2 regions of the Thauera mechernichensis genome follow, and region 2 is predicted to be linked to the other one. Evidence: predicted binding sites of a transcription regulator. Region 2 holds the regulator's gene; the other holds the start of a gene.

Region 1 (9,649 bases), on a different contig from region 2:
AACTGCTGGCCGGTGCTGACGTGTTCGCAGCGGAACCCGTATTCGCCCAGGCTCATGCAGATGAGGCGGGCGATCTCGGGGTCGTCCTCGAGCACCATGATGACGGGCGTGTTGGCGTCGGTCGCGGTCAGGGGCATGTTTGGCCGTGCTCCGGTTGGGGCGCTGTGGGGGCGGGCTGCGGTGCGAGCAGGTTGGCGAGTGCTGCGGCCAGGGTAGCCTGGTCGAAAGGCTTGCGCAGCGTGGGTACGTCGGCGGGGGCGACACCGGTGATGGCGCGTTCGCTGGCGTAGCCGGTGACGAGCAGGATCGGCAGCCCGGGGCGCAGCGCGCGGGCGCGCTGGGCGAGCTCGCGCCCGCCGATGCCGCCGGGCATGACGGTGTCGCTGACGAGCAGGGCAATGTCGTCGATGTTCTCCAGCAGCTCCAGGGCCTCGACGCCATTGCTGGCTTCGATCACCGGATAGCCGTTGGCGGTGAGTTGCATGCGGATCACCTTGCGCACTTCGGGTTCGTCTTCGACCAGCAGCACCGGACCGTCGAGCATCGGTCGCGCGGCCGGCGGCTCGGCTGCCTTGCGGTTCTCGGCCGGGGTGGCCTCGGCCGTGGGCAGCACGAAGCGCACATGCGTGCCCGCGCCAGGGGTGCTGCGGATGCGGATGTTGCCGCCGGACTGGCGGACAAAGCCATACACCATCGACAAGCCGAGACCGCTGCCGCCACCAAAAGGTTTCGTGGTGAAGAAGGGCTCGAACACGCGCTGCAGCACGGCGGGCTCGATACCGGCGCCGGTGTCGGAGACGTCGATCTGCACGTAGGCGCCGGGGGCGAGCTCGCCGACCTGGGCGAGGGTGCCTTCGAGGGTGCGGCGCTTGACGGTGATGGTGAGCTCGCCGCCTTCGGGCATGGCGTCGCGCGCATTGATGGCGAGGTTGAGGATGGCGTTCTCGAGCTGGTGCGGGTCGACCAGGGCGTACAGCGGGTCGCTGGGCAGGCGCAGGCGCACCCGCACGGTTTCGCCGAGGGTGCGCACCAGCAGGTGGGTCATGTTGTGCACGAGGGCGCTGACCTCGACCGAGGTCGGTTCGAGCGACTGGCGGCGCGAGAAGGTGAGCAGGCGGCGGATGAGTTCGGCGCCCCGGCGCGCGGCCTGCAGCGAGGGGGCGACGTACTCGGAGCCGGCGCCGCCGCCGATGCGCTCGTTGAGCACCGACAGGTTGCCGATGATGATGGTGAGCAGGTTGTTGAAGTCGTGCGCGAGCCCGCCCGTGAGTTGGCCGACGGCTTCCATCTTCTGCGCCTGGATGAGTGCGGCCTGGTGGGCTTTCTGTTCGGTGATGTCGATCGACAGCACGAAGAAGCCGACCGTGGTGCCGTCGGCGTCGGCTTCGGGGACGACCACGCTGCGCGCGTGCACGGTGCGGCCATCGGCGAGGCGGCGGGCGTACTCGTAGGTGACGCGCTCGCCGTCGAGGGCGCGGGCGAGGTGGGGGACGATCTGGGTATAGCTGTCCTCGCCGAAGACCTCGTGGATGCTGCGGCCGATGATCTCGTCCTTGCCCAGGCCGAACCAGTCGGCGTAGCCCTTGTTGGCGAAGCGGTAGATCTCGCCGCGGTCGACGTAGGCGATGAGGGCGGGGATGGAGTCGATGATGAGCTGCAGGCGGTTTTCGCTGCGGCGCAGGGCCTCGGCGATATCGTCGATCTCGATGTTGGCGCGGGCGAGGCGTTTGTTGGCGGCCTCGAGTTCGGCGGTGCGCTCGCGCACGCGCTCCTCGAGGCGTACGTTCTGCTGCTCCATCACGCCTTCGTAGCGGCGTTGCTCGGTGATGTCGGTCCACAGCGACACGAAGCCGAGGTTGGGGATGGGGACGCCGCGGACGGCGAGGATGCGGCCGTTGGGTCGTGCGCGCTCGACGTAGTGCGGCTGGAAGCTGCGTGCAGCGGCGACGCGTTCGCGGATGAGGGTGTCGATGTCGCCCTGGCCGTACTCGCCGCGCTCGGCATTGAAGCGCACGAAGTCTTCGAAGGGCGTGCCCACGCGCACCATGGACTCGGGGAAGTCGAGCAGGCGCAGCAGCGCCTTGTTCCAGGTGACGAGCTTTGGGGTGGCGTCGAACACCGCGATCGCCTGGTCGAGCAGGTCGAGGCCGGCGAGCAGCAGGTCGTAGCGCCGGCGCTGTTCGGGCGACAGCGCGGAATAGGTGATGCTCTCCTCGTCGGCCTTCGCCATGCTGTGTCGCTCTCCGTCGTGGTTGCTGTCACGCGATGTTTGCACAATCGGCCGTGCGCCGCGACAGGCTGCTGCATGGCGCGTGCCCGTGCGCCCTGTCCGGTGCCGCCGTAGGAGCGGCGCCAGCCGCGAGCTTTTCGTCGGCCGCCCACCTGCCCACATCGCCTTCAACCCCTCGCGGCTGGCGCCGCTCCTACAGGGGGGAGATGCGCGTTGGGTTTGCCGTAGGAGCGGCGCCAGCCGCGAGCTTTTGGTCTGCGGCCCACACCTGCCCACGTCGCCTTCAACCCCTCGCGGCTGGCGCCGCTCCTACAGGGGGAGATGCGCGTTGGGTTTGCCGTAGGAGCGGCGCCAGCCGCGAGCTTTTTGTTTGCCGCCCCCGCATGGCGCACAGCCCTGCAGTTTGGCCAAGAATTGACGCTTACGTCAACGTCACGTTGTCTTTTCCGCCTGCGCAAGCTGCAGCCGGAACCGCTCGGGTGACACGCCCGACCACGATACGAAGGCGCGGTAGAAGGTGGAGGGGTCGGCGTAGCCGAGTTCGGCGGCGATGTGGGCGATGGGCTGGGCGGTCTTGGTCAGCCGCGCATAGGCGATGTCGCGCCGGGTGGCGTCCTTGATGGCGCGGAAGCTCGAGCCCTCTTCCTCGAGGCGACGGTGCAGCGTGCGCGGCGACAGGTGCAGGCGGGCGGCCGCTTTTTCCAGCGACAGGCTGTGGGGCAGGGCGTCGCGCAGCAGGTCGCGGACGCGGAACACCATCTCGCGGTCGCGGCGATAGAGGGTGGTGATCTTGCCCGGCGCGCCGTCGAGGAAGCTGGCGAGCGCGGCCTCGTCGCGGCGCAGGGGGAGGTCGAGCAGGTTGGCCTGCAGTTCGGCGACCAGGTGTTCCGCGTCGAAGCTGGAGTGTTCGGTGTAGACCAGCGCGTAGTCGTCGGCGTGCGCTGGTCGCGGGTAGGGAAAGCGAACGGCGTCGAGGGCGAGGCCGCGGCCGACGAACCAGCTTGCCACGCCATGCAGCAGGCGCAGCAGCCATTCGTACGCGAACACGCGGGCGGGGTCGTCGGCCAGGGGGCCGAGCCGGCCTTCATCGTCGATCAGGAGCCTTGCCTGCGCGCCGTCACGCTGCAGTTCGACGCGAAAGCCCGGCAGTACGATGCGCAGAAAGCGGATTGCCCGCCCGAGCGCCTTGTCGAGCGTTGGTGCGCCGAGCATGGCGCGGCAGAGGAATTCGAAGCTGCCCGGCGGCATCGGCTGTGGCAGCAGGCCGAAGGCTTCGTCGTCGAGCGCTTCGATGCACAGGTTGTAGAGCAGCGCGTAGCGCTCGACGGGAATGCGGCTGGCTGTATCTGCAAGGTCGATGCCGGCACGGGAGAGCAGGGGCGCCGGGTCGTGGCCGCGGCGCACGTAGCCGGCAAGCATGCCGCTGACGAAGCCGGGCGCTACCGTGGCGCGGCCGCGGCGCAGGCGTGGGGGCAGCGTGGAGTGGGGGGCGGTGTCGGGCATGGTTGTTCGAGCGCACAGAATCGTTATTGCCATGGGCGAGTCGCCTTCAAACCCTCGCGGCTTGCGCCGCTCCTACGGGGAGGGGCGATGCGTGCCGGGCGCCGCGCCTACGGGGGGCGGTGCGCGGCGGGGGTGTTGTTGGCGGATTTTGCACGATTAGCGTCGGCAAGCGCAATGGCAATGGCGGTGTCGGGCTTCTAAGATTGCAGGGTTAGATCTCATCCAACCTGGAGATGACCGAAATGACCGACCTCAGCGTTGCGCACAAGCTGTCGCCCTACAAGCCGAAGAACAAGGTGCGCTTCGTCACCGCCGCGGCCCTGTTCGACGGCCACGATGCCTCGATCAACATCATGCGCCGCATCCTGCAGTCGACCGGCTCCGAGGTCATCCACCTGGGGCATAACCGCTCGGTGGGCGAGATCGTCAATGCTGCGCTGCAGGAAGACGTGCAGGGCATCGCCATCACCAGCTACCAGGGCGGCCACGTCGAGTTCTTCAAGTACATGATCGACCTGCTCAAGGCCAACGGCGGCGAGCACATCAAGGTGTTCGGCGGCGGCGGCGGCGTGATCGTGCCGGCCGAGATCAAGGAGCTGCACGAGTACGGCGTCACCCACATCTTCTCGCCCGAAGACGGCGCCAAGATGGGCCTGCAGGGCATGATCAACAGCGTGGTCGAGCGCTGCGACATGGACATCACCAAGGCCGCGCCGCAGAAGGCCGACGCCGTGCTGAAGGCGCTGGCCGCCGGCGATCGCCGTGCGCTGGCGCAGATCATCACCGCGCTGGAGAACGGCGGCTACGGCGACGACGTCAGGAAGGCGCTGATCGAGGCTGCGGCCAAGACCAAGGTGCCGACGCTGGGTATCACCGGCACCGGCGGCGCGGGCAAGTCCTCGCTCACCGACGAACTGGTGCGCCGCTTCCGTCTCGACCAGGACGACAAGCTCAAGCTCGCGATCGTGTCGATCGACCCCTCGCGCAAGCGTACCGGCGGCGCGCTGCTGGGCGACCGTATCCGCATGAACGCGATCGAGCACGACAACATCTACATGCGCTCGCTCGCCACCCGCGACACCGGCTCGGAAGTGTCGGCCGCGCTGCCCGAAGTCATCGCCGCGTGCAAGCTGGCGGGCTTCGACCTGGTGGTGGTCGAGACCTCGGGCATCGGCCAGGGCAATGCCGCGATCGTGCCCTTCGTCGACCTGTCGCTGTACGTGATGACCCCCGAGTTCGGCGCCGCCAGCCAGCTCGAGAAGATCGACATGCTCGACTTCGCCGATTTCGTCGCCATCAACAAGTTCGACCGCAAGGGCGCGCTCGACGCGCTGCGCGACGTCGCCAAGCAATACCAGCGCAACCGCGAGTTGTTCGGCCAGCGCCCGGAAGAGATGCCGGTGTTCGGCACCATGGCGGCGCGCTTCAACGACGACGGCGTCACCGCGCTCTACCAGGCCATGCTGCCGGCGCTGGTGGGCAAGGGCCTGAAAGTCGCCAAGAGCAAGCTGCCGGTGGTGAGCGTGAAGGCGTCCTCGGAAGGCCGTGCCATCGTCCCCGCCGACCGCACCCGCTACCTGGCCGAAATCGCCGATACCGTCCGTGGCTACCACAAGCACGTCGAGCAGCAGGCCCGCGTGGCGCGTGAGCGCCAGTCGCTGAAGATCGCCAAGGGGCTGTTCGAGCAGTGCGGCAAGGACGCGGGTTCGTTTGACGAACTCATCAACTGGAAGGACGGCGAGCTCACCCCGCAGGCGAAGAAGCTGCTCGAGCAGTGGCCGACCGAGAAGGCGCTGTACGCCGCCGACGAGTACGTGGTGAAGATCCGCGACAAGGAGATCCGCACCCAGCTCACCCACACCTCGCTGGCCGGCAGCAAGATCCGCAAGGTGGCGCTGCCCAACTTCGAGGACGAGGGCGAGACGCTCAAGTTCCTGATGAAGGAGAACGTTCCCGGCTCCTTCCCCTACACCGCCGGTGTGTTCGCGTTCAAGCGCGAGGGCGAGGACCCGACCCGCATGTTCGCGGGCGAGGGCGACGCCTTCCGTACCAACCGCCGCTTCAAGCGGGTCTCCGAGGGCATGCCGGCGCACCGCCTGTCGACCGCCTTCGACTCGGTGACGCTGTACGGCTGCGACCCCGACCCGCGTCCGGACATCTACGGCAAGATCGGCAACTCGGGCGTGTCCATCGCCACGCTCGACGACATGAAGGTGCTGTACGACGGCTTCGACCTGTGCGCGCCGACGACCTCGGTGTCGATGACGATCAACGGCCCGGCGCCGATCATTCTGGCTTTCTTCTTCAATACCGCGCTCGACCAGCAGGTCGCCAAGTTCAAGGCCGACAACGGCCGCGACCCGACCGAGGACGAGTACGCCAAGATCAAGGCCTGGACGCTGTCGACCGTGCGCGGCACCGTGCAGGCCGACATCCTGAAGGAAGACCAGGGCCAGAACACCTGCATCTTCAGTACCGAGTTCGCGCTCAAGATGATGGGCGACATCCAGGAGTACTTCGTCCATAACAAGGTGCAGAACTTCTATTCGGTGTCGATCTCGGGCTACCACATCGCCGAGGCCGGCGCGAACCCGATCAGCCAGCTCGCCTTCACGCTGTCGAACGGCTTCACCTACGTGGAGTCGTACCTCGCGCGCGGCATGCACATCGACGACTTCGCGCCCAACCTGTCCTTCTTCTTCAGCAACGGCATGGACCCGGAATACTCGGTGATCGGCCGCGTCGCCCGCCGCATCTGGGCGGTGGCGATGAAGAACAAGTACGGCGCCAATGAGCGCAGCCAGAAGCTGAAGTACCACGTGCAGACCTCGGGCCGCTCGCTGCACGCGCAGGAAATGGACTTCAACGACATCCGTACCACGCTGCAGGCGCTGATCGCGATCTACGACAACTGCAACTCGCTGCACACCAACGCCTACGACGAGGCGATCACCACGCCGACCGAAGAGTCCGTGCGCCGCGCGATGGCGATCCAGCTCATCATCAACCGCGAGTGGGGCCTGGCCAAGAACGAGAACCCGAACCAGGGCGCCTTCATCATCGACGAGCTCACCGACCTCGTCGAGGAGGCGGTGCTCAAGGAGTTCGAGGCCATCGCCAGCCGCGGCGGCGTGCTGGGCGCGATGGAGACCGGCTACCAGCGCGGCAAGATCCAGGAGGAGTCGCTCTATTACGAGCACAAGAAGCACGACGGCTCCTACCCGATCATCGGCGTGAACACCTTCCTCAACCCGAAGGGTCAGGCCCAGCAGGAGATCGAGCTCGCGCGCTCGACCGAGGAAGAAAAGCAGGGCCAGTTGAAGCGTCTGGCCGACTTCCATGCCCGCAACAAGGCCGAGGCGCCGAAGTGGCAGGCCAAGCTGCAGCAGGCCGTGATCGCCAACACCAACGTGTTCGAGGTGCTGGTCGACGCGGTGCGCTACTGCTCGCTGGGCCAGATCACCGATGCCCTCTACAAGGTCGGCGGCCAGTACCGCCGCAGCATGTAAGGCAACCCGCTCCCTCCCTCTCCCTTTGTGGGATCCGGCGCTTCGGCGCCGTTTTTTTTGCGCCGGCAGGATGAGCCGGAGTGGGGTCGGAGTGGGGCCGGTAGCGCTGCCGCCGGGGGGCAAGGTGTCGGCTCTTTTTACAGGCAGTCCTGGTGCTGGTAAGGAAGTCGCAATAAAACAGTGGCTTGTGGTGTTGGCATGCGGCTTGCTTGGAGGGGTGCAGCAGCTCCTTGAACACGCCCATGAGGTCCTATCATGTCCCTGAAGCATCTTCTTTCCGCCGCGGCCTGCGTCGCTGCAATCGGCGTTGCGCCCATCGCGCATTCGGCCTCCATCAACGTCCTGTGGTACGGCCAGGGTTCGGCCTACAACACGCAGATGACCAATCTGGCCGCGGGTGCCGCAAGCTACGACCCGGCCGGTGATGGCAGCCTGAGCTGGAATTTCACCCTGTGGAACTCGTCCGACCCCACGCCCACCTTCAGCGCGTATGACGTGCTGGTCATCGGCTCCAGCCAGACTTTCGGGATGGGCTTCGATGCCACCCGCCTGCTTGGCGCCAAGTCCGAGATCGAGGCGGCGCGCGGCACGCGCACCTTCCTGTCGGGCCAGGATGCCGACTGGCACTACATCAACGGCCCGGGCGCAGTTGATGACGGCCCGCGCGGCTTCCTGATCAATGCGGTCAACTGGGCCGGCAGCGGCACCGGTCTGGGCATCGTGTCGCTGGCCGACGGCTGGGCCGGCTCGGGCAGCCAGTGGTGGTCGAACGCCAACTCCTTCCTGGCGGCCGAACTGGCCGGTACGACGGCGTACTTCCAGGAAGAATCGGTGGTCATCCCGGCGGCGACGGCCGGCTTCCCGGTCAATGAAGGCCTGACCACCGCGGGCCTGAGCAACTGGGGCACGTCGTCGCACAGCGGCTTCACCTCGGTGCCGACGGGCTATCTGTCGATCAACGACTCCGGGAGCTTCCAGGGGCGTTATGTGACCATCGTGACCGAAGCCTACGCGGGCGGTTGCACGAGCGGTTGCGGCGACGAACCGACTCCGGTGCCTGCACCCCCCACCCTGTTGCTGATGGGCATGGCGCTGTTCGCTCTGGGCGCGGTGAACCGTCGGCGCATGCGCTGATCCCAATTGCATCAAGGCAGATCGCCGCGGCAGCAATGCCGCGGCGATCTGCTTTTGGGGCGTGTGCGAGGGCTAGAATGGGGCTTGGATCCCTGTCGCAGTCACGTTTACCAGACCAAGCATGAACCTCACGACACCCGCCTTGCTGTTTCCTGCCATTTCGCTGCTCCTGCTGGCCTATACCAACCGTTTTCTGACGCTTGCCCAGGTCGTGCGCCAGCTCGGTGCCTCGGCCGACCGCGGGGCGGAATTGGTGCAGCGCCAGTTGCCAGGGCTCAAGCGCCGCATTGCGCTGACCCAGTACATGCAGGGTTTCGGCGTGTTCAGCTTCTTGCTGTGTGCATTGTCGATGTTCGCGCTGTTCCTCGACGCGCAGGTGCCGGGCAAGCTGCTGTTCGGCGCCAGCATCCTTACCCTGGCGCTATCGCTGGTGCTCTCGCTCGTCGAAGTGCTGATCTCGACCGAGGCCTTGTCGGTGGTGGTGAAGGATCTGGAGGCGGCGGGCAAATGAGGGGGCTCGAGCGCGGAGCATTCATGCGCGGACGCGGGGCGCGGGCCTGGGTGGCGGCGGGCCTGTTGTGCTGGGGGGCGGCGAGCCCGGCCGCACAGGAGGGCGCGACAGGAGCCGGAACGGGCTTGCGCTTCAGCGGCTTTGGCACCCTGGCAGCGAGCTATCACGATGCGCAGGACACCCAGTTCCGCGCCCGCGCAGACCAGCGCGAGGGTGCGCAGGCCGGACGGCTCGAGACCGGGATCGATTCCGTGCTGGGGGTGCAGGCCGATGTACAGGTCGACGCACGCTGGTCATCGATGGCGCAGGTCGTGGTGCGCAAGGACGGCAAAGGGGAGTGGGCGCCGCGCCTGAGCTGGGGCTTCGTCAAGTATTCGCCGACACCCGCCCTGGAGTTGCGCGCCGGCCGACTTGGGGTGGACATCTATATGGATGGCGACTCGCCCCATGTCGGCTATGCCTACACCACGGTGCGCCCTTATACCGACCTGTACGGGCAATTCACCTTCGACCACTTCGATGGCGTGGATCTGCGCGCCAGCACCCTGGTGGGCGAGGGCGAACTGAGCCTGAAGCTATACGGTGGACGGACGCGTGGCGAGGACTATCGGGGGGCGCACCTGTTCCAGCGCGAAGGCTCGAGCACCCTTGGGGCGACGCTGCAGTGGGAGTCCAGCGCGCTGGGGGTGCGGCTCGCTTGGGGCCAGGTGCGTACCCCCGATGATGGCTTGCTTGCGCCCCTGGCCGGAGCGCTGCGTGAGG
Region 2 (9,649 bases):
GCGCGCAACTTCACCGGCCTCAACTTCGACCCGCCGCAGATGCGCGAAGGCATCGCCTACGCCCACGCCCGTGGCAAGAAGGTGCTGCTCGCGCTCAACACCTATCCGCAGACCGGCAACTGGCCGAGCTGGACGCAGGCCATCGACCGCGCCGCGGAGTTCGGTCTCGATGCCCTGATCCTCGCCGACCCTGGCCTGATGGCCTACGCCGCCAGAACGCATCCGCAGTTGCGCCTGCACCTGTCGGTGCAGGGCTCGGCCACCAGCTACGAAGCGATCAACTACTACCATGAGCGCTTCGGCATCCAGCGCGCGGTGCTGCCTCGCGTGCTGTCCATGGCCCAGGTCGAGAGCGTGGTCGCCAACACACCGGTCGAGATCGAGGTTTTCGGCTTCGGCGGCCTGTGCGTGATGGTCGAGGGCCGCTGTGCGCTGTCGGCCTACGCCACCGGCGAGTCACCCAACTGCAATGGCGCCTGCTCGCCGGGCAAGCACGTACGCTGGGAAGACACGCCGCGCGGCATGGAGACGCGCCTCAACGGCATCCTCATCGACCGTTTCGCCGACGGTGAGCGCGCCGGCTACCCGACCCTGTGCAAGGGCCGCTTCGAGGTCAACGACGAGACCTACTACGCGCTCGAGGAGCCGACCAGCCTCAACACGCTCGAACTGCTGCCCGAGCTCGCTCGCATCGGCATCCGTGCGATCAAGATCGAAGGCCGCCAGCGCAGTCCAGCCTATGTCGCCCAGGTCACCAAGGTGTGGCGCGCCGCGCTCGACAAGCTCAAGGCCGGCGGCACCGAAGGCTTCGCAGTGCTGCCGGCGTGGATGGCCGAGCTCAACAAGGTCTCCGAAGGCCAGAGCCATACGCTGGGCGCCTACTACCGCCCGTGGAAGTGAGCGTCGCGCATGCCGCCTCGCACCGCATCACCCGAACGAACTGAGACCCGCCCGATGAAACTCGCCCTCGGCCCCCTGCTCTATTACTGGCCGCACCAGAGCGTGCTCGACTTCTACGCCGACATGGTCGAAGCACCGATCGACAGCGTCTACCTGGGCGAGACGGTGTGCTCGCGCCGCCACGAACTGCGCCTCGACGACTGGCTCGAGGTCGGCAAGGTGCTCGCCGCGGCCGGCAAGGAAGTGGTCATCAGCACCCAGGGCCTGATCGAATCCGAATCCGACCTCAAGGTACTGCGCCGCATCGTGCGCCAGCACAGCGAGGGCGAGACCGGCTTCCGCGTCGAGGCCAACGACATGGGCGCGGTGCGACTGCTCGCCGAGGCCGGCATCACCGACTGGGTCGCTGGCCCCACACTGAACATCTTCAACCCGAACACGCTGCAGCTGATGATCGACTCGGGCGCCACGCGCTGGGCCGTCGCCCCGGAGATGTCGGGTGCCGCGCTTGCCGAGGTGCGCGAAGCGCTCGCAGCCCCGATCGAAACCGAGGTCTTCGCCTACGGCCGCCTGCCGCTCGCGCATTCGGCGCGCTGCTTCACCGCCCGCCACTTCAACCTGCAGAAGGACACCTGCGAGTTCCGCTGTCTGTCGATCATGGACGGCATCACGCTGCGCACCCGCGAAGGCGAACCCTTCCTGACCCTGAACGGCGTGCAGACCCAGTCGGCACGGGTGCATAACCTGCTCGGCGACCTCGCCGCGGTACGTGGCAACGCCGAAGTCCTGCGCATCAGCCCACAGGGCGCCAACACGCGCGCCATCGTCGAACTGTTCCGCACCACCATCGATGCCCAGAGTTCGCCCGCCGAAGCCCTCGCGGCAAGCCGCGCACTGATGATCGAGGCGCCCTGCAACGGCTTCTGGCACGGCCGCGCCGGTGCCGAACAATACGTCGCGGCCTGAGCCAGCACACCCGCCTCCCCGGAGTACACACATGCCCGCCCTGCCCACCCTGCCGCGCCCGCCCCTGCCTGCCGAACTCCTGCCCGGCAGCCTGCGCCAGCGCATTGCCCAAAGCCTGGCAGACTTCCGCATTCCGGACTTCACGGTGCCAACGGCACTGGCCAGGCTGATCTCGCGCCTGCCGCAGCAGCCGCCGACGCATGCCCTGATCGCAGCGCTCAACCTCGCGCTCGGCCGCATCCTGCCGCGCGACACGCTGGCACCGCTCGGCGGACGCCACCTGCAGATGCGCGTGCTCGATGCCGGACTCACGCTCGATTTCGGCCTCGGCGAGCGCGGCTTCCGCCGCGCTGTTCCAGCTGCGGGACGCAAGCCGGACCTGGTGATCTCCGCCACCACGCGCGACTTCATCGCGCTCGCACTGCGCGAGGAAGATCCCGACACGCTGTTCTTCAGCCGCCGCCTGCGCATGGAAGGCGACACCGACCTCGGCCTGCTGGTCAAGAACACGCTCGACGCGGTGGACTGGGACAGTCTGAAGGCGCGCCTGGGTCTGCGCGCACGCTGAGCCCGGCAACGGCGCGCGCAGCGCACTTGTGCGCTAAGCTTGGCGCCCGCCCGCATGCGGGCAGCCGCCTCACTTCGCGTCATGCCTTCCGAATTCGACCTCATTCAGCGTCACTTCACTCGCGCCACACGGCACACCGCGCTCGCCGTCGGCGATGATGCCGCCTTGCTGCAGCCGCGCACAGGCATGCAGCTCGCCGTATCGACCGACATGCTCGTGTCGGGCACCCATTTTTTCGCCGACACCGACCCCGAAGATCTCGGCTGGAAGACCCTGGCGGTGAACGTCTCCGACATCGCAGCGATGGGCGCGGAACCGCGCTGGGCCTTCCTTGCGCTGTCCCTGCCAGCTGCCGACGAAGCCTGGATCGAGGCTTTCGCGCGCGGCTTCTTCGCCTGTGCCGATGCGCATGGCGTGGACCTCGCCGGTGGCGACACCACACGCGGGCCGCTCACGCTGTCGGTAACCATCATTGGCGAGACGGCCGCCGGCGAGGCCGTCACCCGCGACGGCGGTCGCGCCGGTGACGACCTGTGGGTATCGGGCCAGCCCGGCCTGGCTGCACTCGGGCTCGCCGCCCTGCAAGGGCGGACCAGGCTCGACGCCGACGGCCGGCGCGCCTGCATCGCCGCACTGCAACGCCCACAACCCCGGCTCGCCCTCGGCCGCGCGCTGCGCGGCGTGGCCAGTGCCATGCTGGACGTCTCCGACGGCCTGCTCGGCGATCTTCGCCACATTCTGGAACGCTCGCACACCGGTGCGCTGATCGAAACCGCGGCGCTGCCGCTCGCCCGCCTGCTTGCAACCGGCGCCGACCCGGTCTTGTGCAGACACTGCCTGCTCGCAGGGGGCGACGACTACGAACTGCTTTTCTGCGCCCCCGCTGCGCGACGTGACACCGTACGGGCGCTCGCCACAAAGCTCGAGTTGCCCGTGCACCGCATCGGCAGCCTCACCGCTGATAGCGGCAGCATCCACATGCGCGAAGCCGACGGCACGCTGGCCCCCCTCGCGCCCAACGGCTACGATCACTTTGCCTGATGCACTGCGAACCATTTCGCCCGAATCAATCCCTCCTGGTACGCAGGCACGCGTCGAACAACACAGATCGGATCACGAGATGCGCCCCACTCTTCGCCTGATGATGAGCCACCCCGCCCACTTCATTTCGCTGGGTTTCGGCTCCGGCCTGTCGCCCTGGGCGCCGGGAACCATGGGCACGCTGCTCGCATGGGCGCTTTACCCGCTGATCCGCGTCCCACTGTCCGAGTTCGTCTTCCTTGCCCTGCTCGCAGCCCTGTTCATCGCCGGCGTACTGGCCGCCGAGCGCACGGGGCGCGCACTCGGCGTGCCCGACCACGGCGGTATCGTGTGGGACGAAATGGTCGCCACCTGGCTGGTGCTGGCCTTCACGCCGCCAACCCTGCTCTGGCAGGCGGTCGCGGTGGCCTTGTTCCGCTTCTTCGACATCGTCAAGCCGCCCCCCGTACGCTGGGCCGATCGCAGTTTCAAGGGCGGCTTCGGGGTGATGTTCGACGACCTGGTCGCGGCCGGCTATACCCTGCTCGCACTCGCCATCCTGGTTGCCATCGTCGGCGCGTAAAGCCATGACCGACACCGAACTCGACACCCTCGCCCAACAGGTCGGCCAGGCGCTCGGCGCACGCGGATGGCGGTTGGCGACCGCCGAGTCCTGCACCGGCGGCTGGATCGCAGAGGCCGTTACCGCGATCGGCGGCAGCTCGGCCTGGTTCGACCGCGGCTTCGTCACCTACTCCAACGAAGCCAAGATCGACATGCTGGGCGTATCCGCCCACACCCTCGCAACCCAAGGTGCGGTCAGCGAGGCCACCGTTCGCGAGATGGCCGCCGGGGCACTTGATCGCAGCATCGCCACGGTCGCCGTCGCCGTATCCGGCATTGCCGGCCCCAGCGGCGGCAGCCCGGCCAAGCCCGTGGGCACGGTGTGCATCGGCTGGGCCTTGCGCGCCGGCGAGCAAAGCGCCCTGACCCTGCAATTCGCCGGCGATCGTCGCGCCGTGCGCAGACAGACCGTGATCCGCGCACTGCAGGGCGTACTTGCACTGACGCACTGACGCGAGCCTGCCCCGTCCGCTTCAGCAACTCCGCCGTTTGCTGTATTTCCATACACGTCTTAAACTAGCGGCATCAGGCGCGGCCGTCCGCATGCCTGCAATCTTTGTGCCATAATCCGCCAATCACACAGGACGCACCTCCATGGACGACAACAAGGCCAAGGCCCTCGCCGCCGCGCTCTCCCAGATCGAAAAGCAGTTCGGCAAAGGGTCGATCATGCGCATGGGCGACGGCAACGTCGAACGTGACATCCAGACCGTCTCCACCGGCTCGCTCGGCCTCGACATCGCGCTCGGCCTCGGTGGCCTGCCGCGCGGCCGGGTCGTCGAGATCTACGGCCCGGAATCCTCGGGCAAGACCACGCTGACCCTGCAGGTGATCGCCGAGATGCAGAAGCTGGGCGGCACGGCAGCCTTCATTGACGCCGAGCACGCGCTCGACGTCGGCTACGCGGAGAAGCTTGGCGTCAATATCCAGGACCTGCTTATCTCGCAGCCCGACACCGGCGAGCAGGCGCTCGAGATCGCCGACATGCTGGTGCGCTCCGGCGGCGTGGACGTGGTCGTCGTCGACTCGGTCGCCGCGCTCACCCCCAAGGCCGAGATCGAGGGCGAGATGGGCGACCAGCTCCCCGGCCTGCAGGCGCGCCTGATGTCGCAAGCGCTACGCAAGCTCACCGCCAACATCAAGCGCACCAACACGCTGGTGATCTTCATCAACCAGATCCGCATGAAGATCGGCGTCATGTTCGGTAGCCCGGAGACCACCACGGGCGGCAATGCACTCAAGTTCTATGCCTCCGTGCGCATGGACATCCGCCGCACCGGCACGATCAAGAAGGGCGACGAGGTGGTCGGCTCCGAAACCCGAGTCAAGGTCGTCAAGAACAAGGTCTCGCCCCCCTTCAAGGAAGCCCACTTCGACATCCTCTACGGCGAAGGCATCTCGCGCGAGGGCGAGATCATCGATCTGGGCGTGACACACAAGATCGTCGACAAGTCCGGCGCCTGGTATGCCTACCAGGGCGACAAGATCGGCCAGGGCAAGGACAACTCACGCGAATTCCTGCGTGCGAATCCGACGCTTGCGCGCGAAATCGAAAACAAGGTCCGCGTCGCCGTCGGCCTGCCCGAACTGCCGCCAGCGGCACCGGCAACGGCCACGGAAAGCTGAGCCTAGCCAGGACACCATGGGCGCCCCCAGCCTGCGCGAACGCGCGCTTCGCCATCTTGCCCGCCGCGACCACTCGCGCGCGGAGCTGGCGCGCAAGCTGGCCGCCCACGGCGAGGCCGACGAGGTGCAGGCAGTGATCGAGCGCATGGGCGAGCTCGGCCTGCAGTCCGACAGCCGCTACGCCGAAGCCTACGTGCGCACCCGTGCCAACCGCTTCGGCGGCAGCCGCCTGCGCAGCGAGCTGACGCGGCGCGGGATCGACCGTGAACTGATCGAGGCAACACTCGCCACGGAGTGCGTAGAATCGGAACTGGAGCGTGCCCGCGCAGTGCTGCGCAGCCGCTTCCAGGCGGCCCCGGCGGATGCGCGCGAATGGGCGCGCCAGGCCCGTTTCCTGCAAACCCGCGGCTTTGCACCCGAACTGATCCGCAAGCTGCTGAAAGAACCCCGCGATGAGTCTGCTTAAGGTCTCCAGCCTGCAAAAGCGCTACAAGGCGCGCACCGTGGTCCACGACGTCGGCTTCGAGGTCGGTTCGGGCGAGGTCGTCGGCCTGCTCGGCCCCAACGGCGCCGGCAAGACCACCTGTTTCTACATGATCGTAGGCTTGGTCCGTGCCGACGGCGGCCAGATCAACCTCGACGGCACCGACCTCACCCACCTGCCGATCCACGCCCGTGCGCGTCTGGGCCTGTCCTACCTGCCGCAGGAGATGAGCGTCTTCCGCAAGCTCACCGTGGCCGAAAACATCCGTGCCGTGCTCGAGCTCCAGGGGCTCGATGCGCACCAGGTGAAGACCCGGCTCGACGAACTGCTGCTCGAGCTTGGCATCAACCACCTGCGCGACAACACCGCCGTCTCACTCTCCGGCGGCGAGCGCCGACGTTGCGAGATCGCGCGCGCACTTGCAACCGACCCGCGCCTGATCCTCCTCGACGAACCCTTCGCAGGGGTCGACCCGATCGCGGTCATCGACATCCAGAAGATCATCCGCTTCCTCAAGGAGCGCGGCATCGGCGTGCTGATCACGGACCACAACGTGCGCGAGACGCTCGGCATCTGCGATCGTGCGTACATCATCAGCGAGGGCCGGGTACTGGCAAGCGGCGAACCGGCCGAGATCATCGACAACGAAAGGGTGCGCCAGGTTTACCTGGGCGAGCATTTCCGCCTGTGAATCCGCGCGCGCGTCGACAGCGATGAAACCAAGCCTCCAGCTCAAGCTCTCCCAGCACCTTACCCTGACGCCGCAGCTGCAGCAGTCGATCAAGCTGCTGCAGCTGTCGACCATCGAGCTGAACCAGGAGATCGAGCGCTTCCTGCTCGAGAACCCGATGCTCGAGCGCAGCGACGGCGACGGTGTCGAGTTCGTACCACCGCTACCACCGGGCAGCCCCCCCGAGCACGAGGCCAGACAGCAACAGGCAAACACCCCCGAGGCGCCAGCCAGCGCTGCGGACAGCGAGGCCGGCGACCATGCCGACCATGGCAGCGCCGACGAAGGCATGGACTGGTCCAATGTCGGCAGCGGCGCATCGAGCCGCAGCGAGGACGACGACGACGTCGATTACCAGGAACTGCAGGCGGCTGGCGTCTCCCTGCGTGACCATCTCGACCAGCAGGTGTCGCTGTCGCCGCTGTCAGACCGCGACCGCGCCCTCGTGCGCTTCATCATCGAAGCCTTGGATGACGACGGCTACCTTCACCAGCCGCTCGATGAGCTCCTCGAACTGCTTCCGGACGACGCCGACGTCGATGTCGATGACCTGAACATCGCGCTGCGCCACGTACAGAACCTCGAGCCCGCAGGCATCGGCGCGCGCAGCCCCAGCGAATGCCTGTCGCTGCAGCTCCGTACCCTGCCGGCTTCGGCGACGCGCACGCTCGCGCTCGAGATCGTCGACAAGCACCTCGAGCTGCTCGCCGAGCGCAACTTCGTCAAGCTCAAGAAGCTGACCGGCTGCGACGACGAAGCCCTGCGCGCCGCCCATGCCCTGATCTGCAGCCTCGACCCCCACCCCGGCTCGCGTTACTCGAACGCCGAGACGCGCTACGTACTGCCGGATGTGGTCGTACGCAAGCTGCGCGGGCGGTGGACGGTCAGCCTGAACCAGGAGGCAATGCCGCGTCTGCGCATCAACCGCCTGTATGCCAGCCTGCTGCAGCAGAACCGCGGCCAGGGTGGCGGCCTGAGCGGACAGTTGCAGGAGGCACGCTGGCTGATCAAGAACGTGCAGCAGCGCTTCGACACCATCCTCCGGGTGTCCCAGGCCATCGTTGACCAGCAGAGGCAGTTCTTCGATCATGGGGAGGTGGCAATGCGACCACTCACCCTCCGGGAGATCGCGGACCAACTCGAGCTGCACGAGTCCACCGTGTCGCGCGTGACCACGCAGAAGTACATGGCGAGTCCGCGCGGGGTGTTCGAACTCAAGTATTTCTTCGGTAGTCACGTCGCCACCGACACCGGTGGAGCGGCCTCGTCCACGGCGATTCGCGCGCTGATTCGCCAACTGGTCGACGCCGAGGACAGCAAGAAACCGCTGTCCGACGCCAAGATTGCCGAAGTCCTTGGCCAGCAGGGTATCGTGGTCGCACGGCGCACGATCGCCAAGTATCGCGAATCCCTCAATATCCCGCCGGTCAGCCTGCGCAAATCCATCTGACAAAAACAGGAGTCAACATGAATCTCAACATCACCGGGCGCCACGTCGAAGTCACTCCGGCCATTCGCGACTACGTCACCTCCAAGCTTGATCGCGTCATCCGTCACTTCGACAACGTCACCAGTGTCGCGGTGATCCTCTCGGTCGAGAAGCTCAAGCAGAAGGCCGAGGTCACCCTGCACGTGCGCGGCAAGGACATCTTCGTCGAAAGCGATGATGCCGACCTGTACGCGGCCATCGACGCGATGACCGACAAGCTCGACCGCCAGGTGCAGAAGTACAAGCAGAAACTGGCCGACCACAACCACGAGACGATCAAGCACCAGGCCCCCGAAGCCTGACGCTTTCGTTTCAGCCCCACGTCCGGGGTATGGTTATAATGCGCCCGTTTCCAAGACGCGGCGCCAGCATGCCCCGGGACGGCCGGTCGCACCCTGCGACCGGAATGCCTGCGATATTGCGCGAACCCTCCAGCGAATGAGCCTGATATCCCAACTCCTGCCACTGTCCAATGTGGTGGTCGACCTCGACGCGAGCAGCAAGAAGCGCGTCTTCGAGCAGGCGGGCCTGCTGTTCGAAAACAATCAGGGCATCGGGCGCAGCACCGTGTTCGACAGCCTGTTCGCGAGGGAGCGCCTCGGCTCCACTGGCCTCGGCCAGGGCATTGCGATTCCGCACGGGCGCATCAAGGGTCTCAAGGAGGCGGCAGGTGCGTTCCTGCGCCTTGCGAGCCCGGTGCAGTTCGACTCGCCCGATGGCCGCCCGGTGAACATGTTGTTCGTGCTGCTGGTCCCCGAGCAAGCCAACGAGACCCACCTGCAACTGCTCTCCGAGCTGGCTCAGATGTTCAGCGACCGCGGCTTCCGCGAAGCGCTGCAAGCCGCGCCGGATGCGGACCATATCCACCAGATGTTCATGAACTGGGGCGCCGATGCGGCAGACCAGCGTCGCGCGGCTGTATGAGGCGCATCGCGACAACCTGCAGCTGAACCACATCAGCGGCAACCTCGGCGCGAGCCTCGCGGTCGCCGAGGACCGCATGTGGCCGGCCGATCTCGTCGGCCACCTCAACCTCATCCACCCCACACGGCTGCAGGTCATGGGCGCGGCGGAGCTCGAATGGGCGCGCCGCCAGTCAAACGACAAGGTTGCTCACCACCTCAACGAGATCTGCTCCGCGCACCCGCCAGCCCTGATCGTCGCCGACGGCTGCGAAGTTCCCAATATCGTGCATGGGGTTTGCGTGGCACACGACGTCGCACTGTTCAGCGCAGCCCACCC

What was found. Region 2 encodes sigma-54, which starts transcription at its own class of promoters, with help from an activator protein. Its sites were predicted from a motif close to TGGCACGCTTNCTGCTNA; they were not measured.
Region 1: the regulator sigma-54 is predicted to act here: its motif matches at 7,437-7,454, upstream of P7F68_RS01765 (PEP-CTERM sorting domain-containing protein).

The regions. Positions count from the first base shown of each region.
Region 1 is NZ_JARQZE010000001.1:339,804-349,452, reverse strand. Features, by position in the region: gene P7F68_RS01785 (response regulator transcription factor) at 1-137, opposite strand, end outside; gene P7F68_RS01780 (PAS-domain containing protein) at 128-2,230, opposite strand; gene P7F68_RS01775 (AraC family transcriptional regulator) at 2,663-3,733, opposite strand; gene icmF (fused isobutyryl-CoA mutase/GTPase IcmF) at 3,976-7,242, shown strand; gene P7F68_RS01765 (PEP-CTERM sorting domain-containing protein) at 7,498-8,376, shown strand; gene P7F68_RS01760 (DUF2721 domain-containing protein) at 8,498-8,887, shown strand; gene P7F68_RS01755 (porin) at 8,911-9,649, shown strand, end outside.
Region 2 is NZ_JARQZE010000003.1:181,033-190,681, forward strand. Features, by position in the region: gene ubiU (ubiquinone anaerobic biosynthesis protein UbiU) at 1-900, shown strand, start outside; gene P7F68_RS05835 (U32 family peptidase) at 955-1,866, shown strand; gene ubiT (ubiquinone anaerobic biosynthesis accessory factor UbiT) at 1,898-2,434, shown strand; gene thiL (thiamine-phosphate kinase) at 2,516-3,475, shown strand; gene P7F68_RS05850 (phosphatidylglycerophosphatase A family protein) at 3,555-4,037, shown strand; gene pncC (nicotinamide-nucleotide amidase) at 4,042-4,530, shown strand; gene recA (recombinase RecA) at 4,673-5,704, shown strand; gene recX (recombination regulator RecX) at 5,721-6,170, shown strand; gene lptB (LPS export ABC transporter ATP-binding protein) at 6,157-6,879, shown strand; gene P7F68_RS05875 (RNA polymerase factor sigma-54) at 6,902-8,368, shown strand; gene hpf (ribosome hibernation-promoting factor, HPF/YfiA family) at 8,386-8,709, shown strand; gene ptsN (PTS IIA-like nitrogen regulatory protein PtsN) at 8,846-9,331, shown strand; gene hprK (HPr(Ser) kinase/phosphatase) at 9,300-9,649, shown strand, end outside.